4 regions of the Enterobacter sp. HK169 genome follow, and region 1 is predicted to be linked to each of the others. Evidence: predicted binding sites of a transcription regulator. Region 1 holds the regulator's gene; each other region holds the start of a gene.
The links. Region 1 encodes PurR, which represses purine synthesis genes. Its sites were predicted from a motif close to CANGCAAACGTTTGCNTG; they were not measured.

Region 1 (8,045 bases):
GCGGCTGGCCGCTGCCGATGGATGATGAGGCCGATCCTCAATCGTAGGCCGGGTAAGCGCAGCGCCACCCGGCAAAAAAAAAGCGACCACACTAAGCGGGTCGCTTTTTTATTTGCGCAGAAAATTACTCTGCGTCCGGCTCTTCGGTTTTGTACTTCGCCGCCGTCTCTTTGATCAGCTGCTGCAGTTCGCCGCGCTGATACATTTCAATCAGGATATCGCAGCCGCCAACCAGTTCACCGTCAACCCACAGCTGTGGGAAAGTCGGCCAGTTAGCGTACTTAGGCAGCTCTGCGCGGATGTCCGGGTTCTGCAGGATATCAACGTAAGCAAAACGCTCACCACAGGCTGACAGCGCCTGAACCGCTTGTGCGGAGAAGCCGCAGCTTGGCAGCTTCGGAGAACCTTTCATATACAGCAGAATCGGGTTTTCAGCGATCTGGCGCTGGATTTTTTCAATAGTGGTGCTCATGTCTTGCTTCCTTTAACTTCTGTTACGGCATTCGTCTGACATTGTAGCGGGTCAGACTGGCATCGGAAAATAACATTTTTGTCACGTTTATACATTCTACCCCGAGTCACGAAAAGTTGCATTGCAAATGGTGTTTACCCCTGCGGCGGTCAGGGTTTTGCTTAGGGAGTGGGCAAATGTGCGACAGAACGATGAATTTTTTTGCACTTGCTAACGAAACACGATTGTAGATTGAAAAATGCTATTAACTTTCTGGGTTTTTATAGATTAGAATCGACGGGCTTTGTAAATCACACGCGGGTATTATTGATGACCTGCATTTATCAGGGGACTGCCCAGTGGCGCGGATAAATAAAATCTCGATCACGCTCTGTGCTTTACTGTTTACTTCACTCACTTTCACGCCAGTGGCAAACGCCTCTCAGCAGGCGCGGCATTCTGCTGTACAAAAAAACCATCTGGTGAAAGCCACAGAACGTAAGAAAAAAACCACCGCTAAGAACGACAAGAAAAAAACACCGGCTCAGACGAAACAGACCGCTTCCAGCAAGACGAAAACAAAACCTTCCCGCACTGCCCACTCCGCTAAAAGTAAAGCTTCGCAAACCGCCGCTAACCTCGTTACTGAAAAATGCATCACGCGTAAAGGCCACAAGGCGAAATGCACGAAGGTCACGAAAATAGCGGAAGTGCATAAAGTGCGTGTACAGAAAGCGCAAAAAACCGCGATGAATAAACTGATGGGGCAGATTGGCAAACCTTATCACTGGGGTGGCAGTTCGCCGCGTACCGGGTTTGACTGCAGCGGCCTCGTCTATTACGCCTATAAAGATCTGGTCAAATTCCGCATTCCGCGTACCGCCAATGAGATGTACCACCTGCGCGATGCCTCTCCGGTTGACCGCGGTGAGCTGGAAAACGGCGATCTGGTGTTCTTCCGCACTCAGGGTCGCGGCACGGCTGACCACGTCGGCGTCTATGTCGGCAACGGGAAATTCATCCAGTCTCCACGTAGCGGCCAGGATATTCAGATCACCTCTCTCAGTGAAGACTACTGGCTACGCCACTACGTCGGCGCACGTCGCGTGATGACGCCGAAAACCATTCGTTAACCCCTGCCCTGCCACATCCGTGGCGGGGTAAGTTCCTCTTTTGCATACCCTTTCAATTTGCTATCCTGTCCTTGTTGTCTGTGTGGTTATTGGCAACGCAAAATACAATAAGGAGAGAAGCAATGTCGTTCGAATTACCTGCACTACCGTATGCAAAAGACGCCCTGGCACCGCACATTTCGGCGGAAACCCTGGAATATCATTACGGCAAGCATCACCAGACGTACGTCACCAACCTGAACAATCTGATCAAGGGCACCGATTTTGAAGGCAAAACGCTGGAAGAGATCGTCCGCAGCTCAGAGGGTGGCGTCTTTAACAACGCGGCTCAGGTGTGGAACCACACCTTCTACTGGCACTGCCTGGCACCAAATGCCGGCGGTGAACCTGTCGGTGAACTGGCTACCGCTATCAACGCCGCATTTGGCAGCTTCGCGGATTTCAAAGCGAAATTTACCGATGCAGCCATCAAGAACTTCGGTTCTGGCTGGACGTGGCTGGTTAAAGAGGCGGATGGCAAACTGGCTATCGTGTCCACTTCAAACGCGGGCACCCCGCTGACCACCAGCGCTAAGCCGCTGATGACCGTGGACGTGTGGGAACACGCTTACTACATTGATTACCGCAACGCGCGCCCGAACTACCTGGAGCACTTCTGGGCACTGGTTAACTGGGACTTTGTCGCGAAGAACTTCGCCGCGTAAGAGACACGCAGAAGGGTACGCCCTTCTGCGTTTTTGGTTTATTCCGCAGCGCAGGCTGCTTCAGGCTGTTTACGACCCGACATTATCACCAGCAGCAGGCCGAGCGCGGCAATAATCGCCCCCATCACCGGCACAAAGCTGTACCCCAGACCGCCTGAAATCACGGCCCCACCGGCCGCCGCGCCCAGGGCATTACCCAGGTTAAACGCACCGATATTCACGGAAGATGAAAGTCCCGGCGCCTCGTGCGCCACACGCATCACGCGCATCTGCAGCGGCGGCACCACGGCGAAAGTGGCGGCTCCCCAGACGACCATCGCAATCGCGGCCCCGAACTCATTACGCGCCAGCCACGGAATGGCAACCATGATGACGATCAGCAGGGTTAAGAAGCCCTTCAGCGTCCCGCTCACGGAACGGTCGGCAAATTTCCCGCCCAGATAGTTGCCGATCGAGAAGCCCACGCCAATCAGCACCAGCATCGCGGTAACGAAGAGAGGCGTTGCGTGGGTGATATCGTGCAGTACCGGTGAAATATAGGTGTAGAGGGTAAACATCGCCCCTGCCCCCAGCACGGTGGTGAGCAACGCGGAGAGCACCTGCGGGCGCATCAGCACCGCCAGCTCTTTACGCACTTCCGGACGTTCTCCGGCATTGCCTTTCGGCAGGGAGAAGAACAGCGCCACCATCGCAATCACGCCCAGCCCGGCCGTCGCCAGGAAAGACATACGCCAGCCGATCGCTTCTCCCAGCCAGGTTGCCGCAGGCACCCCGCCGATATTGGCAATCGTCAGCCCCATAAACATGGTTGCCACGGCGCTCGCCTGCTTGTGTTTTGGCACCACGCTGGCAGCCACAACCGATCCCAGCCCAAAGAACGCGCCGTGGTTAAGGCTGGTCAGAATGCGCGACAGCATCAATGTGGTGTAGTCCGGCGAAATGGCCGAAAGCACGTTGCCCAGGGTGAAAATCGCCATCAGGAAAATCAGCGCATTGCGGCGCGCGCGGTGTGAAAGAAGAAGCGTCATCAGCGGCGCCCCGACCATCACGCCGATAGCGTAGGCGCTGATTAACATCCCTGCCGCAGGGATAGAGACATCTACGCCCCGGGCAATAACAGGCAGTAACCCCATCGGGGAGAATTCAGTGGTGCCAATCCCAAAAGCGCCAATCGCCAGGGCCAGCAGGGGAAAATTGATTTTCATGCGTCAACTCCGGATGCCGTGTCATGTGGTGACACAGAACAAAGAAGCAGAAAGCATGACATCAATCACAAAAAATGAGAAGTTAACAAAATGGCAAAAGATTTTTGCCAGAGAAGTAACAATCCGGGGAGTTGGGAGGGAGAAGGCTCTCCCTCCGCGTAAAATCAGTGCAGCGCAGCCGTCAGACCGGCCGCAACAATCAGAGCCAGCACAACAATGGTGGTGAACAGCGAAAACTTAAGATCGGAACTCATCAATTTTTCTCCTTTTAATCCCCACACGAAAAGTGAGCTTGCTCATTTTTGCACAGATTACGTCAAAAATCTTCCTGGATTTATACTGATAACCACTTTACCTCTTCCCCTTTTCATCAAGATAGGACAAAATTCCACGCTAAATTTATTAGCGTACCGGCCATTGACCCCCTCCTGACGTCCCGTGTCGTTTTCCCGGCGTGCCGCAATTCAAGATTGCGAGATAAGGGTGAGAGAAGGCAAACGTTTACCTTCAAGTTTTTCAGGAGCTTAGGATATGGTCTGGAGTGACATTTAATGGCAACAATTAAAGACGTAGCAAAACGCGCAAACGTTTCCACTACAACCGTATCACATGTAATTAACAAAACCCGCTTTGTGGCGGAAGAGACGCGCAACGCCGTCTGGGCAGCGATCAAAGAGCTGCACTATTCGCCAAGTGCGGTTGCGCGTAGCCTCAAGGTTAATCACACCAAGTCCATTGGATTGCTGGCGACCAGCAGTGAAGCGGCCTATTTTGCCGAGATCATTGAAGCGGTCGAAAAGAACTGCTTCCAGAAAGGCTATACCCTGATTCTGGGCAACGCGTGGAACAGCATTGAAAAACAGCGTGCCTACCTGTCGATGATGGCGCAAAAGCGCGTTGATGGCCTGCTGGTGATGTGTTCCGAGTACCCGGAATCCGTGCTGTCGATGCTGGAAGAGTATCGCCATATTCCGATGGTGGTGATGGACTGGGGCGAAGCGCGCGCAGACTTTACCGATTCCGTTATCGATAACGCCTTTGAAGGCGGCTATATGGCCGGTCGTTATCTGATCGAACGCGGCCACCGCGAGATTGGCGTGATCCCCGGTCCGCTGGAGCGCAACACCGGCGCGGGCCGTCTGGCCGGTTTTATGAAAGCGATGGAAGAAGCGTTGATCAACGTGCCGGAAAACTGGATTGTGCAGGGCGACTTTGAGCCGGAATCGGGCTACCGCGCGATGCAGCAGATCGTCTCCCAGCCGCACCGTCCGACCGCCGTGTTCTGCGGGGGCGACATCATGGCCATGGGCGCGCTCTGCGCTGCCGACGAGCTGGGCCTGCGCGTACCGCAGGATATATCCGTGATCGGCTATGACAACGTGCGTAACGCGCGTTTCTTCACCCCGGCGCTGACCACCATTCACCAGCCGAAAGATTCGCTGGGCGAAACGGCCTTCAATATGCTGATGGACAGGATCGTCAACAAGCGCGAAGAGTCGCAGTCTATTGAAGTTCACCCGCGTCTTATCGAACGCCGTTCCGTTGCGGACGGTCCGTTCCGCGACTACCGTCGTTAATCGCTTTACGGGGCCAGCTATGCTGGCTCCCGTAACCATTCCCGGTTCAGCGTTTCGCTGTCTCCCAGATAATCCAGCAGCCAGGCCATCGCAGGCGAGACGTCATTTTGCTGCCAGGTGAGGCAGCAGGCCGCATCCGGGAACGGATTCTCCAGCGTCAGCTCAACCCACTCTCCGGTATCGATGCGCGGACGCGCGAAATGAACGGGCACCATCGCGACGCACAGCCCGGCGCTGAGGCACGTCGCCGACGATTCCCAGTCAGGGGCCACCACCCGCCGCTGGTTGTCCAGAAGCCAGGTGATACGCTTGGGCAATGAACGGGACGTATCCTCCAGCACCAGCGACGGCCAGTTGCGCAGCGTGTCATCGCTGAGCGGCCCTTCCATCGACGCCAGCGGATGATCGCTTGCCACCACGCATTTCCAGCTCAGCATCCCCATGTCGCGAAAAGCGTAACGTCCCCCGACCGGGATCGCCTGCGTAGCCCCAATCGCCATCTCTGCCCTGCCGTCCGCCAGTGCATCCCAGACGCCGTTAAACACCTCCTGCGAGACCCGCAGCTCGACGTCAGAGAAATGACGGTAGAAATCGACGATCATCTGCCGGGTGCGTTCCGGCTTAACGATGTTATCCACCGCGATGGAAAGATGTCCCCGCCAGCCGTTAGCGATCTGCTGACACTGTTCGCGGGTGATCTGCATTTTTTTGATAACAGAACGCCCTTCCTTCAAAAACCACGCGCCTGCGGGCGTTAATTCCACATCACGATGCCGCCGTTCAAACAGCGGAACCGCCAGCCACTCCTCCAGCTGGCGCACCGTGTAGCTTATTGCCGAAGGGACGCGGTGCAGCTCCTGCGCCGCACCGCTGAAGCTGCCGTTACGCGCAACAGCATCGACCACTTCAAGAGAATAATCTGACCACATTTTCTGCCTGCAAATTTTTTGAATGCACCAGCCAAATATTAGCGTTTCACAAGCAGCTTTGCACTCCCTACACTCAGCGCCAATGTATACCTGCCTCCTCAGGAGAATAAAATAATGCAACCCAGGAACGGTTTTTTAGTCTGGCTCGGCGGCTTAAGCGTGCTGGGCTTTTTGGCCACCGATATGTACCTGCCGGCGTTTGCCGCCATGCAGGAAGATTTACAAACGCCGGCTGCCGCCATCAGCGCCAGCCTGAGCTTATTCCTCGCCGGCTTTGCCTTCGCACAGCTGCTCTGGGGACCGCTCTCGGATCGCTTTGGTCGTAAGCCGGTGCTGTTGCTGGGCCTGGCCATTTTTGCCGTGGGCTGCCTGGGGATGCTATGGGTACGCGATGCCAGCTGGCTGCTGGTGCTGCGTTTTATTCAGGCCGTGGGCGTCTGTGCCGCGGCCGTGACCTGGCAGGCGCTGGTCACCGACTACTATCCGGCTAACCGCACAAACCGTATTTTCGCCACCATTATGCCGCTGGTAGGTCTCTCACCTGCCCTCGCCCCACTGCTGGGCAGCTGGATCCTCGCTCATTTCGACTGGCAGGCCATTTTCGCCACGCTGTTTGCCATTACCCTGGTCCTGATGCTGCCGGCGTTCGCCCTTAAGCCCGCGCATAAAAAAGAAGCGCATGCAGACGCGAAGCCGATTACCTTCACTTCCCTGCTCAGCGCCAAAGCGTATCGCGGGAATGTCCTGATCTATGCCGCCTGCTCGGCAAGCTTCTTCGCGTGGCTCACCGGCTCGCCGTTCATTCTGCACGATATGGGCTACAGCCCGGCAGCCATCGGCCTGAGCTATGTTCCGCAGACCATCGCATTCCTGGTGGGCGGGTACGGCTGTCGCGCGGCGCTGCAAAAGTGGGAAGGTCAGCAGATGCTGCCGTGGCTGCTGGTGCTGTATGCGCTGAGCGTCATCGGGACCTGGGCCGTTGGCTTTATTCCTGGCGCCGGTCTGGCCGAAATTTTGATCCCATTCTGCGTGATGGCCGTTGCGAACGGGGCGATTTACCCTATCGTTGTAGCGCAGGCGCTGCGTCCCTTCCCGCAGGCAACAGGCCGCGCCGCCGCGCTGCAGAACACCCTGCAGCTGGGGCTGTGCTTCCTGGCAAGCCTGGTGGTCTCCGCGCTGATTGCCACGCCGCTCCTGACCACTACCAGCGTGATGCTGGTGACCGTTGCGATGGCGGTGTTGGGCTATCGCATGCAGGCCTCCGCGCAGCGTGAGCAGGAAAAGAGTGCTCAGGTTGAAACGTCACATGCCTGATTGCGCCAGAAATCATGTTAATTTTCAGTGATTAGGTTGCTAAGAATTTTCTATTGAATCACCAAATTTTGAGGCCTATACTAAATTTGGTTCGATTAAATACGATAAATATTAAGTGTTAACGGGAGCCGGAGTGCTCCCGTTTTACCATGGAAGGCATTTCGGCAAGGGTTATCTCCCTTCCTCTGTTCTACGTCGGATATTAGCCTCGCGGTATTTACCGTGAGATTTCTCACAAACCAAAAAAAGCGTCTACGCTGTTTTAAGGTTCTGATCACAGTAGGGTGATGGAGAAGCTATGAGTTCATCGTGTATAGAAGAAGTCAGCGTTCCGGACGATAACTGGTCCCGGATCGTCAGTGAACTGTTAGGTCGAGCAGGCATCACTATCAATGGATCATCGCCATCCGATCCTCAGGTTAAACATCCCGACTTTTTTAAACGCGTGCTGCGAGAGGGATCGTTAGGCCTGGGAGAAAGCTACATGGACGGCTGGTGGGAGTGCGAACGTCTGGATACCTTTTTCGCCAGCGTGCTGCGTGCCGGTCTTGAAAATCAACTCCCTCGCAATCTGAAAGACACCCTGCGCGTCGCCTCTGCCCGACTGTTCAATCTGCAAAGTAAAAAACGCGCGTGGATCGTTGGTAAAGAACACTACGATCTTGGCAACGACCTGTTCAGCCGTATGCTGGACCCTTTCATGCAGTACTCCTGCGCCTACTGGAAAGAGGC
Region 2 (8,045 bases), 1.3 Mb from region 1:
TATACGATTGGACGGGTGTTCGGTGAGCGGCTTTTCAGCAATCCTGATTCGAAAATTTTCCGTCGCAGCTATTTAGACAAAACCCATGCGTTTTATGAACGCCATGGCGGGAAAACCATTATCCTTGCGCGTTTTGTGCCTATTGTGCGCACATTTGCACCGTTTGTGGCGGGAATGGGGCATATGTCCTATCGTCATTTTGCGGCATACAACGTGGTTGGCGCGCTGCTGTGGGTACTGCTGTTTACCTACGCAGGCTATCTGTTTGGCGATCTTCCGGTGGTGCAGGAAAACCTTAAGTTACTGATTGTAGCGATTATTGTGCTTTCCGTACTGCCTGGCGTTATCGAAATCATTCGTCACAAACGTGCGGCGGCAAAACAAGCGAAGTAAATGCACGCTGGCGGTTCGACCACTTTTTTATCCAAAGTTTCGGGCTGTTATGTTTTAATGTGCAACATTCATGGTCTGTTGGAGGCAAAAATGGCATTATTCGCCTCTTATAGCAAAACTGGCATACGACCAGGTTCAGGCAGAAAGGTTATCAATGAGCTGGATTGAACGAATTAAAAGCAACATTACCCCAACGCGCAAAGCGAGCATTCCTGAAGGGGTATGGACGAAGTGTGATAGCTGCGGTCAGGTTCTGTATCGCGCAGAGCTGGAGCGCAACCTTGAGGTGTGTCCGAAGTGTGACCACCATATGCGTATGTCGGCGCGCAACCGCCTGCATAGCCTGCTGGACGAAGGCTCTCTGGTAGAGCTGGGTAGCGAACTTGAGCCAAAAGACGTGCTGAAGTTCCGCGATTCCAAAAAATATAAAGATCGTCTGGCCTCTGCACAGAAAGAGACCGGCGAGAAAGACGCGCTGATCGTCATGAAAGGCACCCTGCATGAGATGCCGGTTGTCGCCGCTGCCTTTGAGTTCTCCTTTATGGGCGGCTCAATGGGCTCCGTGGTCGGTGCGCGCTTCGTGCGTGCCGTTGAGCAGGCGCTGGAAGACAACTGTCCGCTGATCTGCTTCTCTGCCTCCGGCGGCGCGCGTATGCAGGAAGCGCTGATGTCGCTGATGCAGATGGCGAAAACCTCTGCTGCGCTGGCGAAAATGCAGGAGCGCGGTCTTCCGTACATCTCCGTGCTGACCGACCCAACCATGGGCGGCGTCTCCGCGAGCTTCGCGATGCTGGGCGACCTGAACATCGCTGAGCCAAAAGCGCTGATCGGCTTTGCGGGTCCTCGCGTTATCGAGCAGACCGTTCGTGAAAAGCTGCCGCCTGGCTTCCAGCGCAGTGAGTTCCTCATTGAGAAAGGCGCTATCGATATGATCGTCCGCCGTCCGGAAATGCGCCTGAAGCTGGCGAGCATTCTGGCGAAGCTGATGAATCTGCCAGCGCCGAACCCGGATGAGCCGCGCGAAGGCGTGGTGGTACCGGATCAGGAACCCGAGGCCTGATAACTGAAAAGGGCAGGGCCGGTTGGCGCTGCCCTTTTGCTTTCTAATCTGTTAATGACAACCGGGCATTATGGAAAATAAAAGCATTCCCCAAGCCACGTCGCCCCTGGCCGCGTGGCTTTCTTATCTGGAAAACCTGCACAGTAAAACCATCGATATGGGGCTTGAGCGCGTAAGCCAGGTCGCCGCGCGTCTTGATGTGCTCAAACCGGCACCTTTTGTGTTCACCGTCGCGGGCACCAACGGTAAAGGCACAACCTGCCGCACGCTGGAATCTGTCCTGATGGCTGCGGGTTACAGGGTAGGCGTTTACAGCTCTCCACACCTGGTCCGCTACACCGAGCGGGTTCGCGTGCAGAACAGCGAGCTGCCGGAATCGGCGCATACGGCGTCGTTCGCGGAAATTGAAGCCGCACGCGGTGAGATCTCATTAACCTATTTTGAATACGGCACCCTGTCGGCGCTGTGGCTGTTCAAACAGGCGCAGCTGGATGTCGTGATCCTTGAGGTTGGCCTCGGCGGACGTCTTGATGCGACCAATATGGTGGATGCGGACGTGGCGGTGGTCACCAGCATCGCGCTGGACCATATCGACTGGCTGGGACCGGATCGTGAAAGCATTGGCCGCGAGAAGGCCGGTATTTTCCGGGCGAGTAAACCCGCCGTGGTCGGCGAGCCGGACATGCCGCACACCATTGCTGACGTGGCAAACGAGAAGGGCGCGCGTCTGCTGCGCCGCGGCGTTGACTGGCAGTATGAGGTTCAGGATAACGGCTGGCGCTTCAGCGATGCCCATGGAGCGCTGGACAACCTGCCGCTGCCGCAGGTGCCGCAGCCGAACGCGGCCACCGCGCTGGCGGCACTGCGCGCCAGCGGATTAGCGGTCAGCGAGCAGGCAATTCGCGACGGCATTCAGAGCGCAATTCTGCCCGGGCGCTTCCAGATTGTCAGCGAGTCACCGCGCCTGATTCTGGACGTGGCGCATAACCCGCATGCGGCGGCGTATCTCGCGGGACGTCTCAAATCGTTACCAAAAACCGGGCGCGTGCTGGCGGTTATCGGTATGCTTCATGATAAAGATATCGGCGGGACGCTGGCCTGCATGGAGACTGTGGTCGATAGCTGGTATTGTGCTCCTCTGGAGGGGCCGCGCGGCGCGACGGCTGAGCAGTTGATGGAACATCTCGGCAAAGGCGCAATCTATAGTAGCGTGGCGCAGGCCTGGCATGCCGCGATGGCGGATGCTAAACCAGAAGATACCGTGCTGGTGTGTGGTTCATTCCACACGGTGGCACATGTCATGGAAGTGATGGACGCGGGGAGAACCGGTGGCGAGTAAGTTTCAGAACCGTTTAACAGGAACCATTGTGCTGGTCGCGCTCGGGGTGATTATTCTCCCGGGTCTGCTCGACGGGCAGAAAAAGCATTATCAGGACGAGTTTGCCGCTATTCCGCTGGTGCCGAAACCGGGTGACCGTGATGAGCCGGATATGCTGCCAGCGGCGACGCAGGCGCTGCCTGCTCAGCCGCCGGAAGGCGCGGCGGAAGAGGTGCGCGCAGGCGATGCCGCCGCCCCGTCGCTCGATCCGTCTCGTCTGGCGGCAGCGAGCAGCAGCGATATCGATCCGGTGCCGGTTGAGCAGCCTAAACCCGTTGAAAAAACGAAGCCGGTTGAGAAGCCGCAGCCGAAACCGCAGCGGGATAAAGCCGCAGAGCAGCTGGCTGCCGCATCAGAAACCCCACCGCCGGCAAAACAAGACGCGGCACCGACCGGAAAAGCGTATGTTGTGCAGCTCGGCGCGCTGAAAAACGCCGACAAAGTTAACGAGGTCGTGAGCAAACTGCGCAGTGCGGGATATCGTGTTTACACTTCACCTTCCACGCCGGTGCAGGGTAAAATTACCCGCATCCTCGTGGGGCCAGAAGCGTCCAAAGATAAGCTTAAGGGTTCGCTGGGCGAGCTGAAGCAGATCTCCGGCCTGAGCGGTGTGGTGATGGGCTACAGCGCGAACTGATAAGATCTTACCCAACCTCGGAGTGGTTTGCTCCCTCTCCCTTGAGGGAGAGGGCCGGGGTGAGGGGGAGCAGACGTCCACAGAGACGTCAAATGGACCGTGGCGTTGAACATTTTTTCAGCGCCTTTTTTATTTACGCGCGGGAAGGAAATCCCTACGCAAACGTTTTCTTTTTCTGTTAGAATTCGCCCCGAACTGGATGACAGGGCGTTAAATCGTGGGACACATATGGTCTGGATTGATTACGCCATCATTGCGGTGATTGGTTTTTCCTGTCTGGTTAGCCTGATCCGTGGCTTTGTTCGTGAAGCGTTATCGCTGGTAACCTGGGGTTGTGCTTTCTTTGTTGCCAGTCATTACTACACTTACCTGTCTGTCTGGTTCACGGGCTTTGAAGATGAACTGGTCCGAAACGGAATTGCCATCGCGGTGCTGTTTATCGCAACGCTGATTGTCGGCGCTATCGTGAATTACGTGATAGGTCAGCTGGTCGAGAAAACCGGTCTGTCAGGAACGGACAGGGTGCTCGGGATCTGTTTCGGGGCGTTACGAGGCGTGCTGATTGTGGCCGCGATCCTGTTCTTCCTGGATACCTTCACCGGGTTCTCCAAAAGCGAAGACTGGCAGAAATCGCAGCTCATTCCAGAGTTCAGCTTCATCATCAGATGGTTCTTTGACTATCTGCAAAGCTCGTCGAGTTTTTTGCCCAGGGCATAAACCCTGAGATGTGGCTTAACGAGGAAAAGACGAATGTGCGGTATTGTCGGTATCGCCGGTTTCATGCCGGTAAACCAGTCGATTTATGACGCGTTAACGGTGCTTCAGCACCGTGGGCAGGATGCTGCGGGTATCATCACCATTGATGCAAACAACTGCTTCCGTTTACGCAAGGCGAATGGCCTGGTAAACGATGTGTTTGAAGCCCGCCATATGCAGCGTCTGCAAGGTAATATGGGGATCGGTCACGTTCGTTATCCTACTGCTGGCAGTTCCAGCGCCTCCGAGGCACAGCCTTTCTACGTCAACTCACCGTATGGCATCACCCTTGCTCATAACGGCAACCTGACCAACGCGCATGAGCTGCGTAAAAAGCTGTTCGAAGAGAAACGTCGCCACATTAACACCACCTCTGATTCTGAAATCCTGCTCAATGTGTTCGCCAGCGAGCTGGATAACTTCCGTCACTACCCGCTGGAAGCAGACAACATCTTTGCTGCCATTGCCGCGACAAACCGCCAGATCCGCGGCGCGTACGCCTGCGTGGCGATGATCATTGGTCACGGCATGGTTGCCTTCCGCGATCCAAACGGCATTCGTCCCCTGGTGCTCGGCAAGCGCGACCTTGGCGATGGCCGTACCGAATATATGGTTGCCTCTGAGAGCGTGGCGCTGGATACCCTGGGCTTTGAGTTCCTGCGTGACGTTGCGCCGGGCGAAGCGGTCTATATCACCGAGAAGGGCCAGCTGTTTACCCGCCAGTGTGCCGATAACCCAGTCAGCAACCCGTGCCTGTTTGAATACGTTTACTTTGCCCGCCCGGATTCCTTCATCGACAAGATTTCCGTCTACAGCGCGCGCGTCAACATGGGCACCAAGCTGGGCGAGAAGATTGCCCGCGAGTGGGACGATCTCGACATCGACGTGGTTATTCCTATCCCGGAAACCTCCTGCGATATCGCGCTGGAGATCGCCCGCATCCTGGACAAGCCATACCGTCAGGGCTTCGTGAAGAACCGCTACGTTGGCCGCACCTTTATCATGCCGGGCCAGCACCTGCGCCGTAAGTCCGTGCGCCGCAAGCTGAACGCCAACCGCGCGGAATTCCGCGACAAGAACGTTCTGCTGGTGGATGACTCCATCGTTCGCGGCACCACCTCTGAGCAGATTATCGAGATGGCGCGCGAAGCGGGTGCGAAGAAAGTTTACCTGGCCTCTGCAGCGCCGGAGATTCGCTTCCCGAACGTGTACGGCATCGATATGCCAACCGCCAACGAGCTGATCGCTCACGGCCGTGAAGTGGATGAAATTCGCCAGATCATCGGTGCCGACGGCCTGATTTTCCAGGATCTAAACGATCTCATCGACGCGGTGCGCGCCGAGAACCCGGAAATTCAGCAGTTTGAATGCTCCGTGTTCAACGGTATTTACGTGACCAAAGACGTTGACCAGCAGTACCTCGACTATCTTGATTCTCTGCGCAACGACGATGCGAAAGCCGTGCAGATGCAGAACGATCTTGAAAGCTTAGAGATGCACAACGAAGGTTGATGGTCCGGCAGGTGAGGGCGAACGCCCTCACTTGCAACTCCCCGCAAAATCCTGCACAGTCTGCCCTGAAATCAGTAAGGGCGAAAATCATGAAACGACTCATTGTTGGGCTTAGCGGCGCCAGCGGCGCTATTTACGGCGTACGTCTGTTACAGGTTCTGCGTAACGTGGCGGAAGTCGAGACCCATCTGGTGATGAGCCAGGCGGCGCGGCAAACCCTCTCTCTGGAAACCGATCTCTCCCTGCGCGATGTTCAGGCACTGGCGGACGTGGTTCACGATGCCCGTGATATCGCCGCCAGCATCTCCTCAGGCTCGTTTAAAACGGCCGGCATGGTTATCCTGCCCTGTTCAATTAAAACGCTCTCCGGCATTGTGAACAGCTATACCGACACCCTGGTGACGCGCGCGGCGGATGTGGTGCTGAAGGAGCGTCGTCCTCTGGTGCTCTGCGTGCGGGAAACGCCGCTGCATCTCGGCCATCTGCGTTTAATGACCCAGGCCGCCGAGCTTGGGGCCATCATCATGCCGCCGGTTCCGGCGTTTTATCATCGCCCGACCTCGCTGGACGACGTGATTAATCAGACCGTTAACCGCGTGCTGGATCAGTTTGACATCGACCTGCCTGAAGATCTCTTCACCCGCTGGCAAGGGGCCTGATTCTGTGCACAAACAGAGTGCATGAAAAGAGACGTTGCCCTGTTTCAGGGCAATTATGCAACGGCGATCATATCCTCGACATTTAATTCGTTTTTTCCCTTTTTCTCTTTCCGGTTCGTTCGGCAGACCTGCTATCTTTCACCATTAAGGCAATATCGCAACGTTTTATTAACATATTTAACGTCGAAGTTTTGACCAGACGGCAATGTGGCATAAGACCTGCAAGATGAAGCCTGCAACACAACACACAACACAATACATAATAAAATCACGGTACTTGAGGGTAAATGTATGAAGAAGACGGTTCTGGCTCTGTCTTTGCTCGTGGGGTTAAGTGCGGCAGCAGGTAGCTACGCAGCGCTTCCACAGACGGTTCGTATCGGTACAGACGCAACCTATGCGCCATTCTCTTCCAAGGATGCGAAAGGCGATTTCGTGGGGTTTGATATCGATCTGGGAAATGAAATGTGCAAACGCATTGCGGTGAAATGCACATGGGTGGGCAGCGACTTTGACGCGTTAATCCCGTCGCTGAAAGCCAAGAAAATCGACGCCATTATCTCTTCTCTTTCCATCACCGAAAAACGCCAGCAGGAGATTGCCTTCTCTGACAAGCTCTACGCCGCGGATTCCCGCCTGATTGCGCCAAAAGGCTCCCCGATTAAGCCCACCATCGACTCGCTGAAAGGCAAGCATGTTGGCGTGCTTCAGGGTTCGACGCAGGAAGGTTATGCCAATGCGACCTGGCGTGAGAAGGGCGTAGACGTGGTGGCTTACCAGAACCAGGATCTGATTTACTCTGACCTGGCCGCAGGCCGTCTGGATGCGGCATTCCAGGATGAAGTCGCCGCGAGCGAAGGCTTCCTGAAACAGCCTGCGGGTAAAGACTATGCGTTTGCGGGCCCGTCGGTCAAAGACAAAAAATACTTTGGTGACGGCACCGGTATTGGCCTGCGTAAGGATGATACCGAGCTGAAAGCCGCCTTCGACAAAGCCTTTGCAGAGCTGCGTAAAGACGGTACTTACGACAAACTGGCGAAGAAATACTTCGACTTCAACGTATACGGTGAATAATGCCTGACGCTAACGCACCGCAAAGGTGCGTTGCGGGAGCGGTTGACCCAATGCGGTGCATTTGTTGCACCGTATTGGATCGCTTTGTGCATACTTACGCATTTATAATGCAAAAGTTCCCGCCTGAAGGGCATTAGTCTTTGCCTGACAGAGGGGATTAATGGCACATTAGCACCACCCCGTCGTCGTAAAAATCCCGTATGAAGACAGTTTGTTGAGGACAAATATGAAAAAACTCGTGTTGTCACTATCTCTGGTGCTGGCCTTTTCCAGCGCCACCGCGGCATTCGCAGCCATTCCGCAGAAAATTCGGATTGGTACCGATCCAACCTATGCGCCGTTCGAATCGAAGAATTCAAAGGGTGAACTGGTCGGTTTTGACATCGATCTGGCCAATGAGCTGTGCAAACGCATCAAAGCACAGTGTACCTACGTTGAGAACCCGCTGGATGCGCTGATCCCGTCCCTGAAAGCGAAAAAAATCGACGTGATTATGTCCTCGCTCTCCATCACCGAAAAACGCCAGCAGGAGATTGCCTTCACCGACAAACTCTACGCGGCCGATTCTCGTCTGGT
Region 3 (8,045 bases), 1.8 Mb from region 1:
TGCAGCAAGGCGACACGACAGCGGTGCCTGCAACCACGCAAAGCCACGGACACCTGCCGATTAAAGGCGCAGACGGGGTGCTGATCACCTTTGCAAAATGCTGTCGTCCAATTCCTGGCGACCCGATTATTGCGCATGTCAGCCCGGGTAAAGGGCTGGTTATCCACCACGAGTCCTGTCGTAACATTCGCGGCTACCAGAAAGAAGCCGAGAAGTTTATGGCGGTCGAGTGGGATAAAGAGACCGCGCAGGAATTTATCACCGAAATTAAGGTGGATATGTTCAACCATCAGGGTGCCCTGGCGAACCTGACGGCAGCGATCAACACGGCTTCATCCAACATTCAGAGCCTGAATACGGAAGAAAAAGATGGCCGCGTGTACAGCGCCTTTATTCGTCTGACCGCCCGCGACCGCGTGCATCTGGCGAATATTATGCGCAAAATCCGCGTCATGCCGGACGTGATTAAAGTCACCCGAAACCGAAACTAGGTTTATGAATTCACAACGTTATGCACGTATCTGCGAAATGCTCGCCAGGCGTCAGCCTGACCTGACGGTCTGCATGGAGCAGGTGCATAAACCTCATAACGTCTCTGCTATCGTCCGTACCGCAGATGCCGTCGGTGTGCATGAAGTGCACGCCGTCTGGCCGGACGGCCGTATGCGCAATACGGTCTCGGCGGCGGCAGGCAGCAACAGCTGGGTGTCTGTCAAAAATCATCACACCATTGGCGAAGCCGTATCGCACCTGAAAGGGCGCGGGATGCAGATCCTCGCCACTAACCTGTCCGCTAAAGCCGTAGATTTCCGCGAGATCGACTACACCCGCCCGACCTGCATTTTGATGGGTCAGGAGAAAACCGGGATCACCCAGGAAGCGCTGGATCTGGCGGATCGTGACATCATCATTCCGATGATCGGCATGGTCCAGTCTCTCAACGTCTCCGTGGCGTCCGCGCTCATTCTGTATGAAGCGCAGCGCCAGCGTCAGAACGCCGGGATGTACGAGCGCAGCAACAGCATGCTGCCGGAAGAGGAACAGCAGCGCCTGCTGTTTGAAGGTGGTTATCCGGTGCTGGCTCGCGTTGCGAAGCAGAAAAAATTGCCTTACCCCCACGTCAACGCGCAGGGCGAAATTGTAGCCGATGCCGAGTGGTGGGCCACCATGCAGTACGCCGGGTAAGCGATGAAAGGCCGCCTGCTGGATGCTATCCCGCTTAACAGCCTGACGGGCGTGGGCGCGGCGCAAAGTAATAAGCTGGCAAAAATTGGCCTGCACACCGTTCAGGATCTCCTGCTTCACCTCCCCCTGCGTTACGAAGACCGCACCCAGCTCTACAAGATTGGCGATCTTCTTCCCGCCATTTACGCCACCGTTGAAGGCGAAGTCCTGAACTGCAACATCACCTTCGGCGGACGCCGGATGATGACCTGCCAGATCAGCGACGGTACCGGCATTCTCACCATGCGTTTTTTCAACTTCAGCGCGGCGATGAAAAACAGCCTGGCGACGGGCCGCAGGGTGCTGGCCTATGGCGAAGCCAAACGCGGGAAATACGGCGCAGAGATGATCCACCCGGAGTACCGCGTGCAGGGCGATCTCAGCACGCCGGAAATGCAGGAGACGCTTACCCCGGTTTACCCGACAACCGAAGGCATCAAGCAGGCGACGCTGCGTAAGCTCACCGATCAGGCACTGGAGCTGCTGGATACCTGCGCCATTACCGAGCTGCTGCCGCCCGAGCTGGCGCAGGGCATGATGAGCCTGCCCGAGGCGCTGCGCACCCTGCACCGCCCGCCGCCAACGCTGCAGCTCAGCGATTTAGAAAGCGGCAAACACCCCGCACAACAGCGTCTTATCCTTGAGGAATTACTGGCCCATAACCTGAGCATGCTGGCGCTTCGCGCGGGCGCGCAGCGTTTCCACGCTCAGCCGTTAAGCCAGAATGATGCGCTCAAAGATAAGCTGCTGGCCTCTCTGCCGTTTAAGCCCACCGGCGCGCAGGCGCGCGTCACCGCCGAGATTGAACGCGATATGGCGCTCGACGTGCCGATGATGCGCCTGGTTCAGGGCGACGTGGGCTCCGGTAAAACGCTGGTTGCCGCCCTGGCGGCCCTGCGCGCGATTGCTAATGGTAAACAGGTGGCGCTGATGGCGCCGACCGAGCTGCTGGCTGAACAGCACGCCAACAATTTCCGCGCCTGGTTTGCGCCGCTCGGAATTGAAGTGGGCTGGCTTGCCGGGAAGCAAAAAGGCAAAGCGCGCCTTGCGCAACAGGAGGCTATTGCCAGCGGGCAGGTGCAGATGATTGTCGGCACGCACGCCATCTTCCAGGAGCAGGTGCAGTTTAACGGTCTTGCGCTGGTGATTATCGACGAGCAGCACCGCTTCGGCGTACATCAGCGTCTGGCGCTCTGGGAAAAAGGCCTGCAGCAGGGCTTCCACCCGCATCAGCTGATCATGACCGCTACGCCGATCCCACGCACCCTGGCGATGACCGCCTACGCCGATCTGGATACCTCCACCATTGACGAACTGCCGCCGGGCCGTACGCCGGTCACCACGGTCGCCATTCCCGACACGCGCCGCAGCGATATCATTGACCGCGTGCGCAACGCCTGCACCCAGGAAGGGCGTCAGGCCTACTGGGTCTGTACGCTGATTGAAGAATCTGAACTGCTGGAAGCGCAGGCTGCCGAAGCAACGTGGGAAGAGCTTAAGCTGGCGCTGCCCGAGCTGAACGTGGGTCTGGTTCACGGACGCATGAAGCCCACCGAAAAGCAGGCGGTGATGCAGTCATTCAAACAGGGTGATTTGCATCTGCTGATTGCCACCACGGTGATCGAAGTCGGCGTGGACGTCCCCAATTCCAGCCTGATGATCATCGAAAACCCGGAGCGTCTCGGCCTTGCCCAGCTCCACCAGCTGCGCGGGCGCGTCGGCCGCGGCGCGGTTGCGTCCCACTGCGTGCTGCTCTACAAAGCCCCGCTTTCCAAAACCGCCCAGATGCGTCTGCAGGTGCTGCGCGACAGCAACGACGGTTTTGTGATTGCGCAAAAAGACCTGGAGATCCGCGGCCCGGGCGAACTGCTGGGCACGCGTCAGACGGGTAACGCAGAATTCAAAGTAGCGGACTTGCTGCGCGATCAGGCCATGATCCCCGAGGTTCAGCGCCTCGCCCGCCATATTCATGAACGCTACCCTGAACAGGCGGCAGCGTTAATTGAGCGCTGGATGCCGGAAACCGAGCGGTATTCCAACGCCTGATTTCAGGCAAACATCGGCAGCATCAGGTACAGCTTGATTACCAGCGCGTTCACGATATCAATAAAGAACGCCCCTACCATCGGGACCACCAGAAACGCCATGTGCGATGGCCCGAACCGTTCGGTGATCGCCTGCATGTTGGCGATAGCCGTTGGAGTGGCCCCCAAACCAAACCCGCAGTGACCCGCTGCCAGCACCGCCGCATCGTAGTTTTTGCCCATCATGCGCCAGGTCACGAACATGGCGTACAGCGCCATAAACAGCGCCTGCACCGCCAGTATCGCCACCATCGGCAGCGCCAGCGAGGCCAGCTCCCACAGCTTGAGGCTCATCAGCGCCATCGCCAGGAACAGCGACAGGCAGACATTGCCGAGCACCGATACCGCCCGTTCAAACACGCGGTAGAAGCCCATCAGCGCCAGACCGTTGCTCAGGATCACCCCGATAAACAGCACGCAGACAAACGTCGGCAGTTCAAACGCGGAACCCGCCAGCCATTGCGCAACCACTTTGCCCACGGTCAGGCAGATGGCGATCGTCGCGATAGTTTCAATCAGCACCAGCGAGGTGATGCTGCGGCCAACGTCCGGCTTTTCGAAGGCGGTCGGCACCAGCTCATCGTCCGGCCTGCCGTTCGGCGTGGTGGAGTGCTTAACCAGATACCGCGCCACCGGGCCGCCAATCAGGCCACCCAGCACCAGGCCAAAGGTCGCACAGGCCATCGCCACTTCCGTCGCGTTTTCAAACCCGTAGCGCTCGATGAACAGCTTGCTCCACGCGGCCCCGGTTCCGTGACCGCCCGAAAGGGTAATCGACCCCGCCAGCAGACCCATCAGCGGATCCAGCCCCAGCAGCGTTGCCATGCCGATGCCAATGGCGTTTTGCATCAGCAGCAGCCCCACCACCACAATCAGGAATACGCCGAGCACCTTACCGCCCGAGCGCAGGCTCGCCAGGTTTGCGTTCAGGCCGATAGTGGCAAAGAAGGCCAGCATCAGCGGATCTTTCAGGGACATATCAAAATCGATTTCCCAGCCCATGCTTTTTTTCAGTATCAGCAGGGCCAGCGCCACCAGCAGGCCACCGGCGACAGGTTCAGGAATGGTGTATTTCTTCAGAAGGGAAACGCTGTGTACCAGCTTGCGACCAAGCAGAAGAACCAGCGTTGCGGCAACAAGGGTCGACAACGTATCGAGATGAATCATAAAAGGCTCCTGTTATGCGCGTGTTCCATACACATGCGGCGTTATCCTGGGCCGGTTTGCGCTCTTCATGAGCCCCGGCGCAAAAAGTGTAATTTTTTTTCCCCACGCGTTGTAGAAAACCTGCTCACAGCGGCAGATTTTCTTCCCTTTTTTTGCTGGCAATCGTTTGCTTTTACCAGGTGGTCAGATAAAATGCCCGCTTTTCCACCGTGGGATTGCCGCCGATGTCCGTTAACACCATAGAGTCGCCTGATGCGCAACCGATTGCGCAGAAGCAAAATAGCGAACTGATTTACCACCTTGAGGATCGCCCGCCGCTGCCGCAAACGCTTTTCGCCGCCTGCCAGCATCTTCTGGCGATGTTTGTTGCGGTGATCACCCCGGCGCTGCTGATTTGCCAGGCGCTCGGTTTACCGGCGCAGGACACGCAGCACATTATCAGCATGTCTCTCTTCGCCTCCGGCGTGGCCTCGATTATTCAAATTAAAGCGTGGGGGCCGGTGGGGTCGGGATTATTGTCGATTCAGGGCACCAGCTTTAACTTCGTGGCACCGCTTATCATGGGCGGTACGGCGCTGAAAACCGGCGGTGCGGATGTCCCAACCATGATGGCGGCGCTGTTCGGCACCCTGATGCTGGCCAGCTGCACGGAGATGGTCATCTCCCGCGTTCTGCATCTGGCTCGCCGCGTTATCACCCCGCTGGTTTCTGGCATCGTCGTAATGATTATCGGCCTGTCGCTGATTCAGGTGGGCCTGACCTCCATTGGCGGCGGTTATGCCGCAATGAGCGACCACACCTTTGGCGCGCCGAAAAACCTGCTGCTGGCGGGTGTCGTGCTGGCGATCATTATTCTGCTTAACCGTCAGCGTAATCCTTACCTGCGCGTCGCCTCGCTGGTGATCGCTATGGCGGCGGGCTACCTGCTGGCGTGGGCGCTGGGCATGCTGCCGGAGAACACCGCGCCGACCAACAGCGCGCTGATCACTGTCCCCACGCCGCTGTACTACGGACTGGGCATCGACTGGGGCCTGCTCCTGCCGCTGATGCTGGTCTTTATGATCACCTCTCTGGAGACCATCGGCGATATCACCGCCACCTCCGACGTCTCCGAGCAGCCGGTGTCCGGCCCGCTGTACATGAAGCGTCTGAAAGGCGGCGTGCTGGCGAACGGCCTGAACTCGTTTGTCTCTGCGGTATTCAACACCTTCCCGAACTCCTGCTTCGGCCAGAACAACGGCGTGATCCAGCTGACCGGCGTTGCCAGCCGCTACGTCGGTTTTGTGGTGGCGCTGATGCTGATCGTTCTCGGCCTGTTCCCGGCGGTAAGCGGCTTTGTGCAGCACATCCCTGAGCCGGTGCTGGGTGGCGCAACGCTGGTGATGTTCGGGACTATCGCGGCCTCCGGCGTGCGTATCGTCTCCCGCGAGCCGCTGAACCGCCGCGCGATCATGATTATCGCGCTGTCGCTGGCCGTCGGTCTGGGTGTTTCCCAGCAGCCGCTGATCCTGCAGTTTGCGCCTGACTGGGTGAAAAACCTGCTCTCTTCCGGCATTGCCGCGGGCGGTATCACCGCTATCGTACTGAACCTCGTTTTCCCGCCTGAAAAGAACTGATCCTCTTCACGGCAGGCAGCCAATGCCTGCCGTGACATCTAATTACACCATTCCCGCCTTGAGGATTGCGCATAAATCGTGCATAACTCCCTTATGTGCGTTTTGCGGGATGGAAGACCATGAAATTTATTGGAAAGCTCCTCATCTATCTTCTGGTAGCCCTGCTCATTGTGCTGCTGGCGTTCTACATTCTGCTCCAGACCCGCTGGGGCGCGTCTCAGGTCAGCAGCTGGGTGACGGTGAATACCGACTACGAACTCAGTTTCGACAAGATGAATCACCGCTTTTCGTCGCCTTCCCACATCATTCTGGAAAACGTCACCTTCGGTCGGGACGGTAAACCCGCCACGCTGGTAGCCAAAAAAGTCGATATCGGCCTGAGCAGCCGCCAGATAACCGATCCGCTGCATATGGACACCATCACCCTGTTCGACGGCACGCTGAATCTCTCGCCTCAGACGGCACCGCTGCCTTTCCAGGCGGATCGCCTGCAGCTGAACAATATGGCCTTTAACAGCCCGAATACCGAATGGGATCTCAGCGCGCAGAAGGTCACGGGCGGCGTCAGCCCGTGGCAGCCGGAAGCGGGCAACGTGCTGGGGAACAACGCGCAGATCCAGATGAGCGCGGGCTCGCTGACCCTGAACGGCGTACCGGCGACTAACGTGCTGATCGAGGGCCAGCTCAACGGCAAGGAAGTGGTGCTGAAAACGATTGGTGCCGACATGGCCCGTGGCTCACTCACCGGCTCCGCCCTGCGCAACGCCGACGGGAGCTGGATTATCGACACGATGCGCCTGAATGAGATCCGCCTGCAGAGCGATAAAACGCTGATGGCGTTCTTCGCGCCGCTGGCCTCCATCCCTTCTCTGCAGATTGGTCGTCTGGACGTAACCGACGCCCGGCTTCAGGGCCCGGACTGGGCGGTGACCGATCTCGATTTAAGCCTGCGCAACCTGACTCTCAGCAAAGGCGACTGGCAGAGCCAGGAAGGCCGCCTGTCCATGAACGCCAGCGAGTTTATCTACGGCTCGCTGCATCTTTTCGACCCGATCCTGAATGCGGAGTTTTCCCCGCAGGGCATGGCGCTGCGTCAGTTCACCTCCCGCTGGGAAGGCGGCATGGTGCGCACGTCCGGTAACTGGCTGCGCGACGGTAAAGCGCTGGTGCTGGACGATGTTGCCATCGCCGGGCTGGAGTACACCCTGCCGCAAAACTGGAAAACGCTGTGGATGGAGCCTCTGCCGGAATGGCTGAACAGCGTCACGCTGCAAAAATTCGGCCTGAGCCGCAACCTGGTGATCGACATCGATCCCGCCTTCCCGTGGCAGATCACCTCTCTGGACGGCTATGGCGCAAACCTGCAGCTGGTGAAAGATCGCCAGTGGGGTATCTGGGGCGGCAGCGCAACCCTGAACGGCGCGGCGGCGACCTTTAACCGCGTGGACGTGCGCCGTCCGTCGCTGGCGCTGAATGCCAACGCCGCCACGGTGAACATTACCGACCTGAGCGCCTTTACCGAGAAAGGTATTCTGGAAGCCACGGCGACGGTTTCGCAGCTGCCGCAGCGGCAGACCACGGTGAGCCTGAACGGGCGCGGCGTGCCGCTCAATGTGCTGCAGCAGTGGGGCTGGCCTGCGCTGCCGATTACGGGTGACGGCAATATTCAGCTCACCGCCAGCGGCAGCGTGCAGGCCAGCGCACCGTTGAAGCCAACGGTGAACGGCAAGCTGAACGCGGTGAATATGGATAAACAGCAGGTGCAGCAGACGATGACGGGCGGTGTGGTTTCAACACCACCCTCACCCCAGCCCTCTCCCTGAAAGGGAGAGGGAGTAAACCATTCCCTCGCCCCTTTGGGGAGAGGGTTAGGGTGAGGGGAATCAAAGGTGAACCACCACCTCATTCCCCTCCGCTTTCACCACCACGCCCCACTCGCTGCCCGCGTGTGAAC
Region 4 (8,045 bases), 220 kb from region 1:
AAGATTGCGGTACGCGATTCTGGCGCGACGCTTCATAAACAGTTGCGCGAAGCGGCCCAGAAATTTACCCAACCGAAAAATAATAGGGTAGGGAAGCTGTACCAGAAGCCATAAAAAGCCGATGCCAAGCCAGGTCAACCAATAGCGGGGATGCAAAAGGGCGGCAGTAAATTTTGGTAACTGGGTCATGTCTTTCCTGTGTTCAAACGTCCTGTTTTGCTAGTGTCTCATTTTTTGAGACATAGCCAAAATATCTGCTTTCGAAGCGTGCACGAATACAGCAATTGTTAAACCTGATTAATCAGGGTGTGTGAAATGTAGCGTAAATTGTGGGGATGTAAATTGGTTTTGTTTGCTATATGATGCCGACCGATTTTTCATTCTCTCTAACGATTCCAGGACTGTACACCATGCCAGTGTTACACAACCGCGTGTCGAATGAGATGTTGAAAGCGCGTATGTTGGCTGAAACCGAACCGCGCACAACCATCTCTTTCTATAAATACTTCACGATCGACGATCCGCAGGCGACCCGCGATGCGCTTTATCAGGCGTTCACGGCCCTGAACGTCTTCGGCCGCGTCTACCTTGCCCGTGAAGGCATCAACGCGCAAATTAGCGTACCGGAAAGCAAAGTCAGCGCTTTCCGCGAGTGTCTTTATCAGTTCGATCCGGCCCTCGACGGCTTACGCCTGAACATTGCCCTGGACGATGACGGGAAATCCTTCTGGGTGCTGCGCATGAAGGTGCGTGAACGCATCGTGGCGGACGGTATCGACGATCCTGCGTTTAACGCGGCGGATGTCGGTGAATATCTCAAGGCAGCGGAAGTGAATGCGATGCTGGACGATCCGGATGCCGTGTTCATTGATATGCGTAACCACTATGAATACGAAGTGGGGCATTTCGAGAACGCGATGGAAATCCCGGCCGATACCTTCCGCGAGCAACTGCCCAAGGCGGTTGAGATGATGCAGGAACATAAAGATAAAAAGATCGTTATGTACTGCACCGGCGGTATCCGCTGTGAGAAAGCCAGCGCGTGGATGAAGCACAACGGCTTTAATAAGGTCTGGCATATTGAAGGCGGCATTATCGAGTACGCCCGCCGCGCCCGCGAGCAGGGTTTACCGGTACGCTTTATCGGGAAAAACTTTGTCTTTGACGAGCGTATGGGTGAGCGTATTTCTGAAGACGTTATCGCCCAGTGCCACCAGTGCGGCGCACCGTGCGATACCCACACCAACTGCAAAAACGACGGGTGTCATCTGCTGTTCATTCAGTGCCCGGCCTGTGCCGAGAAGTTTAACGGCTGCTGTAGCGAACTGTGCAGCGAAGAGAGCATCCTGCCGGAAGAAGAGCAGCGTCGCCGTCGCGCAGGACGTGAAAACGGCAACAAGATTTTTAATAAATCACGCGGCCGTCTGAATACCAAACTGGGTATCCCTGACCCGGAATGATAATAACGCCCGGCACGGCGAAAGCCTGCCGGGCGAATCTATTATGATTTCTGCTGTATGCCTTCAACGGAAATAATCAGCTCAACGTCCTGAGACGCCGGGCCTAAATCCGTTGTGATATTAAAATCTTTCAGGTGAATTTTACCCGCCGCTTCAAAACCTGCGCGTTTACCGCCCCACGGATCGTCACCCTGACCCAGTAATTTAGCATCCAGCGTGACCGGTTTTGTTACGCCGTTAAGCGTCAGGTTGCCGGTAATATTCAGCTTATCACCCTCTTTTTTCACTTCCGTGGAGGTGAAGGTCGCCTGTGGGTATTTCCCGACATTGAGGAATTCCCCACTGCGCAGATGTTTATCACGTTCAGCATGATTGGTATCCACGCTGTTGGTATTAATGGTTACGTTGACCTTATCGGCGGCAGGATTCTTCTCGTCAAAGGTGAATGTGCCGTCAAAATCTTTAAAGGTACCGTACAGCCAGCTGTATCCCAGGTGCTGAATACGGAAATTGACGAAAGCGTGCTGGCCCTCCTTATCAATTTTATAATCAGCCGCCACGGCGGAACCGGTGGTGAATAACAGAGAACCCAGGGCGATACCCAGCAGGTGTTTTTTCATTTTATGCTCCAGAGTCAACTGACGAGCGGCCAAGCATGCGCTTTAGCGTATCGTCTTTATCAATAAAATGGTGTTTGAGGGCGGCAAGCCCGTGCAGCACGGACAGGATCACGACGCTCCACGCAAGCCAGAGGTGAACGACCCCGGCGGTGTCAGCCTGAGCGCCCGCATCGCTGAGCGTTGCCGGGACGTCAAAAAGGCCAAAGACGCTAATCGGCTTACCGTCCGCCGTTGAGATAAGGTAGCCGCTGATCAGAATGGCGAAGAGCAGCGCATAGAGCGCGATATGCGCGGCAACGGCACTCAGGCGGGTCATTTTTCCGTGGGTCTTCGGCGCCGCGGGCGGCGGGGAAATATGTCGCCAGATCACGCGAAAAACCAGACCCAGCATCAGGAGAACGCCAATGCTTTTATGTAACTCCGGTGCCTGGTGATACCAGCCGTCGTAATAGCTGAGCGTGACCATCCAGAGTCCAAGTCCAAACATACAGTAGACGGCAATAGCAAATATCCAGTGCAAACCTATGGATATTATTCCGTAGCGCCGGGAGGTGTTACGCAGTTGCATCAGAATGTCCATTTTCGTATTAACCGAAGGGTAAAAATGAACGGGAAGATGTGACATTGCAACTGAAATAATTGTCTATTGATTTTTATTTTATTTATTTCAGCAATTTTGAAAGGAAAGGATAAAGGTAATTCAATGCCTTCGTGCAAGAGGAATTGAGAGTTTCAATAAAGCTAAATTAATGTCAATTATTGTCAGTCAGGGTTTTCAATAAAATACAATGTAAACAAAATCAATAATAGCCAGCAGCGACCACAATAAGATATAGAGCATGAAATGCTCGCGAATATTATTCATCAGAAAGCTAACGATCCTGCGCATAACGCCCCGTAATGCAGTGTGAATAAAACGGGCCCCGGTACCTCCAGAGCCCGTGCGGATTATCCGTTAAAACGCGAGAGCGAGAAGGGCGTCAGATCAAACTGCGGCGTGATGCCCTGGGCAAACTGCGCGGCAATCTCGCCCAGCACGGAAGCGAACTTAAAGCCGTGACCGCTCAGCCCGGTGATTAGCAGGACGTTGTCATGCCCTGGCAGGGTATCAATGATGAAGTCTTCATCCGGCGTGTTGTCGTAGGTACAGGCCGCGCCATACAGCAAGCCACCGACGCCCGGAAGGATAGTTCGCAGGAACGAGAAGGCTTCCGAACCATCCTGTGGATAGGCGCCAAAAGGCTTACGCTCTTCAGGGGAGGCGATCGCCTGGCCACCGTTGTGTTTACCGATTTTCAGCGCGTCTTTCTCGGAAGGGAAACCGTAGAACTGATCGCCATTCGGCAATTCGCCGGTGAAGGCCGGGAATTTATTCTGCGCGCTGTAGCGACCATCCGACTGGAACCAGGAGAAGACCTTCCGCACCGGCTGAATTGGCAGTTCCGGCAGCAGGCGAGTGACCCAGGTTCCTGCGCTGACGAGCAGGCGGGACGCTGAATAGTCGCCGTCAAGAGTCGTTACCGTGACGCCATTCTCGTCATGGGTGATGGCCTCCACCGGACAGTTAAACAGCTGCGCACAGCCGGCTTTCGCGGCAAGATCGATCCAGGTTTTGATCGCCGCTTCACAATGCAGCACGCCGGAGTGGGCTTCAAAGAGGCCGATGTAATCGTCCGGGACGGTAATTTCAGGCCAGCGCGCGGTAATGCCCGTCGCGTCCAGCTTCTCGACATCAAGATTAAAGGCTTTTGCACTGCGTTCGACGCCGGCGAGAAAATCAGAATGAGCAGGGCCAAGGTTGATGACGCCGGTACGCTCGAAAATACGCTCTTCGGTCTGTGTCGCCAGTTCATCCCACAGCGTCTGGGCGCGAAGCACCAGCGGCACATAGCGCTCGCCTTCTCCATACGCATGGCGCATGAGACGGGTATCGCCATGATGGCTGCCCTCCGAATGAGGAGGAAGGTGGGCATCGATCATCAGGACCTTCAGACCTGCCTGTGTTGCGTAATAACCGGCAGCGGAACCCACGGAGCCGCTACCAATAATGATTAAGTCGTATCTCATATGCATCTCGTAAACTGATGTTTTGTTAGCAGAGTAATTAACAACGCGGGGTTAGACAAGGGAGAAATAAATAAGGCACCGCGAGGGTGCCTGTAGAGAGAAAAGTGGGCATAAGCTTAGTGCCGTTTATACTCATTTTCCTGATAGTCGCCAGATTCTATTTTTGCAATACCTGCCTCTAAAATAGAAATAAACTGACGGGCGACGTCTGTTGTTAGCCACAGCGTCTGTCCAACTTCCGCTTCTTCACGGTTGAGTTGATTCGGGGTCTGGTAGTGCAAACGCAGCATCAGCGCATCGTAGCTATCTACGGTACTGATATCCCAGCCAACCAGTGGATGGGTCTGGATCACTTCACTATTCTTTTCCATTATAACCCCCTTAATGCGTGTTAGAAGACAACGGCTCTGAGGTTCAATGCATGTTTTTCTGAAAGCATCTTCAGTATACCAAGTAATAAGGGTTCCAACGGGAAAAATAAACAGGTGGCAACACATTTTTCTGCTTTTTAGGATTGTTCGAACAATAAAACACCATCTCGTTCACGATTTTTAAAGAAGATGCCGAATTAATTTGAACTTGCAGGATTTTTAGACAAAAAAAGCCGGGGCGACCCGGCAAAAAAACACAATGAGGGAGCAGTGTTAATCTGTGATAAACCAGTCGTCTGCGCTTTCCCACGTTTCCTGCAGGATTTCGCTGATGCGATCTTTATCTTCTTTCGCAGCACCAATGACGGAGAGGTTGTTCGCCGCGGCGTAACGCACCGTTACGGCACCCGCGTTGTCGGGAAAGGTGTTGTTAATACGGCGGGATAATTCGCCTGCCAGTGCATCAAGCGCGCCGGCAGGCAGAACGGTTGTTTTGGCTATGGTGACTTCAATACGCATAAATGCCCCCTGTGTAATATACTGTTTATTTATACAGGTATATTATCGGTTTGACAACAAGGGGCATTGATTTTTTAACGTTTTACCGTCCAGTTAACGGTTTCGCCCGCCAGGAATGGGATCAGCGTGTCATCCGTCAGCGCAATGGACTCCTCAACGTGGCTCGCTTTACGCTCCAGTTCGATAAAGGTGTCGTTGACCGGCAGGCCGTAGAAGCGCGGGCCGTTAAGGGAGCAGAACGCTTCAAAATGTTCGAGCGCGTTCATCTCTTCAAAGACGGTCGCGTAGCTGGCCAGTGCCGTTGGGGCGTTGAAGCAGCCCGCACAGCCGCAGCTCGCCTCTTTGCGGTGGCGGGCGTGAGGTGCGGAATCGGTGCCGAGGAACGCGCGGGAGAACCCGCTGGCGACCAGCTCGCGCAGCGCCTGCTGGTGGATGTTGCGCTTGAGAATAGGCAGACAGTACAGGTGAGGACGCACCCCGCCCACCAGCATGTGGTTACGGTTAAACATCAGGTGCTGTGGCGTAATGGTCGCGGCGATAAGATCGTTGCCGTCGCGCACATACTCTGCCGCGTCTTTGGTGGTGATATGTTCAAAGACCACTTTAAGCGCGGGCAGGCGCTGGCGCAGAGGCTCCATCACGGTCTCGATAAAGCGGGCTTCACGGTCGAAGATGTCAATCTCGGCATGCGTGACTTCACCATGGACCAGCAGCGGCATGCCCAGTTTCTGCATGCGTTCCAGAACCGGCATGATGGCATCAATGCTGGTGACGCCGTGGCTGGAGTTGGTGGTGGCATTTGCCGGGTAGAGTTTCGCCGCCGTAAATACGCCTTCGTTAAACCCGCGCTCCACTTCGTTCGGATCCAGCGAGTCGGTCAGATAGCAGGTCATCAACGGGGTAAAATCGTGTCCCGCAGGAACGGCATCCAGGATGCGCTGGCGATAGGCCATCGCGGCATCGACGGTGGTGACTGGTGGAACCAGGTTAGGCATGACAATCGCGCGGCCATAAATTTCGCTGGTATAAGGCACGACGGTTTTCAGCATATCGCCATCACGCAGATGGATATGCCAGTCGTCAGGGCGGCGGATTTTAAGAACCTGGGGTTGTGCAGTCATGGAAGCTCCGGCTTGTCAGGAATCAGTCATAAGGATGGCTGTTTTTGCCGGACACAAATCATAAGCGGAAACGTTTTCGTTTGCACACTTTTCCGTAAAAAAAAGGGCGCCGCAGCGCCCTTCAGGTTAATCGGTGAAAGGAATGATAATTTCACCCGGTTTCACCTCAATGCCTTTTGCATATTTTTTCGCCAGAGCTTCACCCTTGCTTTTGTCTTCGCTTAAGACGTACGCGGGCTGCTGGTTAAAGTAATTTCGCAGCGACTGGTTCAGATAGGGCATCAAGGTTTGCAGAACCGGTGCCATCTTGTCCGGCGACACCTGCGCATCGACGACTTCCATCTCCTGCAGGAAAATCGCCCCTTTCTCTTTGTTGAAAACGGGCAGGGCCTTCAGCTTGAGCTTGATGTTGGCCTTCTGATTGCCAAAGAGGGATGACATATCGAGATCCGCATCACCGGCCAGGGTGACTTTGTTTGGCTCTTCACGTCCGATCTGGCTGGTCAGGTTCGTCAGGACGATATGCGCGTCCGCCAGTCCCGGCACGCCAATGTCTTTAGAGAAATTGTTATGTTTTTCCAGCGCCTGATTAATTTCCTGTTCACTGACGGTATATTGCGTGAGCTGGTTACAGCCAACCAGCAGACCGCTGACAACTAATGCCGCGGCAAAGACAATTTTCTTCATAGTGTTCCTCAACGAAAAATCGGCGCTTCTGTCCTGTTACGCCAGTATGTCAGTGTGAATTGGCAGAAACCAGCAGAAAAAACTGAGAAGTGGGGCGGGAAGGGCTCCCGCCCGAGGGAAAGGCTACGCGCCAGGCTCGAGCATACCGCTCGCGCTGCGTTTCGGGCTGAACTGCCACCACAGAGCAAGAAGCGTCATAAAACCCACCGCGCCGAGCATCATCCACGGGAGTTCGGGCTGGCTTAACGCTTTTCCGGCATCAAACAACCAGCCGCCACCGGCGTAACCTAATGCGCCGCCAAGCGCCAGCCCCAGCCGGCTGAACCCCATATAGCTGCCACGCGCACGCGCATCCGCAAGCGAGGCGCTCAGCGTTTCACGGGCAGGTTCGGCGATGATCGAGCCAATATAGAACGTGCAAATCAGCGTAAACAGCTGCTGGAGAGAGTTCACCAGGCCGATCGGCATCATGCTCAGCGTCATCAGGAACAGACCGGCCATCAGGCGATGCTCCAGACGAAAACGCCGTTCGCTCCAGCGGGCAATCGGATAAAGCAGCGTTAACGACAGGCAGGCTTCGATGGCGTACATCCATTTAACGGCTGCAGGGGTCCCCGCGATGTCGTTAACCATGATCGGCAGCATCAGCATGACCTGCACAGCCAGCATGTAGTATCCCGTCAGGGTCAACACATAGGTGACAAAACGCCTGTCGCGCAGGACGCGGCCAAGCCCTTCCCGGACCGGCGCTTTGACCGTCGACAGTTTCCAGGCGGGCAGGAACAGGCCATTGAACAGCGCGCACAGAATAAAGAGCACCGCACCGGCCGCGCAGACCAGACGGAAGTCATACTGCAGCAGCCAGCTTCCCAGCAGGGCGCCGATAACCGCCCCGGCACTGTCCTGCATCATCAGAATCGAGAAGAAACGGCCGCGGTGCTGGGGGCGAATAAGCTTCACCACCAGCGCGGTGCGCGGCGGATCGAACAGCGTGCCGCCGATACCGGAGAGGAAACAGGAGAACCAGAGCAGCCATGGCTCCTGGGCGACCGCCATCGTGGCAAAACCTGCCGCGCGCAGCAGCATACCGGTAACGATCATCGGCTTAGCGCCGAAGCGGTCAGCGATGGCCCCGCCAAAGACGCCCAGGCCCTGCTGGACAAACTGGCGTAGCCCCAGGGCAATGCCAACCATTAATGC

Region 2: a site for PurR is predicted at 3,624-3,641, ahead of cvpA (colicin V production protein). Genes of this name have one in related genera too.
Region 3: a site for PurR is predicted at 4,631-4,648, ahead of EnteroDNA1_RS14435 (nucleobase:cation symporter-2 family protein). Genes of this name have one in related genera too.
Region 4: a site for PurR is predicted at 6,222-6,239, ahead of pyrC (dihydroorotase). Genes of this name have one in related genera too.

Annotation. Positions count from the first base shown of each region.
Region 1 is NZ_CP017087.1:303,570-311,614, reverse strand. Features, by position in the region: gene rnt (ribonuclease T) at 1-47, shown strand, start outside; gene grxD (monothiol glutaredoxin 4) at 125-472, opposite strand; gene EnteroDNA1_RS01605 (C40 family peptidase) at 811-1,584, shown strand; gene sodB (superoxide dismutase [Fe]) at 1,707-2,288, shown strand; gene EnteroDNA1_RS01595 (MFS transporter) at 2,327-3,493, opposite strand; gene cydH (cytochrome bd-I oxidase subunit CydH) at 3,658-3,747, opposite strand; gene purR (HTH-type transcriptional repressor PurR) at 4,045-5,070, shown strand; gene punR (DNA-binding transcriptional activator PunR) at 5,088-5,999, opposite strand; gene punC (purine nucleoside transporter PunC) at 6,114-7,313, shown strand; gene cfa (cyclopropane fatty acyl phospholipid synthase) at 7,612-8,045, shown strand, end outside.
Region 2 is NZ_CP017087.1:1,584,235-1,592,279, reverse strand. Features, by position in the region: gene EnteroDNA1_RS07550 (DedA family protein) at 1-393, shown strand, start outside; gene accD (acetyl-CoA carboxylase, carboxyltransferase subunit beta) at 548-1,453, shown strand; gene folC (bifunctional tetrahydrofolate synthase/dihydrofolate synthase) at 1,524-2,792, shown strand; gene dedD (cell division protein DedD) at 2,782-3,468, shown strand; gene cvpA (colicin V production protein) at 3,697-4,185, shown strand; gene purF (amidophosphoribosyltransferase) at 4,219-5,736, shown strand; gene EnteroDNA1_RS07520 (UbiX family flavin prenyltransferase) at 5,826-6,395, shown strand; gene argT (lysine/arginine/ornithine ABC transporter substrate-binding protein ArgT) at 6,687-7,469, shown strand; gene hisJ (histidine ABC transporter substrate-binding protein HisJ) at 7,696-8,045, shown strand, end outside.
Region 3 is NZ_CP017087.1:3,042,552-3,050,596, reverse strand. Features, by position in the region: gene spoT (bifunctional GTP diphosphokinase/guanosine-3',5'-bis pyrophosphate 3'-pyrophosphohydrolase) at 1-491, shown strand, start outside; gene trmH (tRNA (guanosine(18)-2'-O)-methyltransferase TrmH) at 496-1,185, shown strand; gene recG (ATP-dependent DNA helicase RecG) at 1,189-3,270, shown strand; gene gltS (sodium/glutamate symporter) at 3,273-4,475, opposite strand; gene EnteroDNA1_RS14435 (nucleobase:cation symporter-2 family protein) at 4,700-6,091, shown strand; gene EnteroDNA1_RS14430 (AsmA family protein) at 6,211-7,914, shown strand; gene yicI (alpha-xylosidase) at 7,975-8,045, opposite strand, start outside.
Region 4 is NZ_CP017087.1:85,006-93,050, forward strand. Features, by position in the region: gene EnteroDNA1_RS00460 (Kdo(2)-lipid IV(A) acyltransferase) at 1-189, opposite strand, end outside; gene trhO (oxygen-dependent tRNA uridine(34) hydroxylase TrhO) at 411-1,460, shown strand; gene EnteroDNA1_RS00470 (YceI family protein) at 1,502-2,080, opposite strand; gene EnteroDNA1_RS00475 (cytochrome b) at 2,082-2,648, opposite strand; gene EnteroDNA1_RS00485 (YceO family protein) at 2,856-2,969, opposite strand; gene solA (N-methyl-L-tryptophan oxidase) at 3,029-4,147, opposite strand; gene bssS (biofilm formation regulator BssS) at 4,264-4,518, opposite strand; gene dinI (DNA damage-inducible protein I) at 4,792-5,037, opposite strand; gene pyrC (dihydroorotase) at 5,112-6,158, opposite strand; gene EnteroDNA1_RS00510 (lipoprotein) at 6,285-6,845, opposite strand; gene mdtH (multidrug efflux MFS transporter MdtH) at 6,969-8,045, opposite strand, start outside.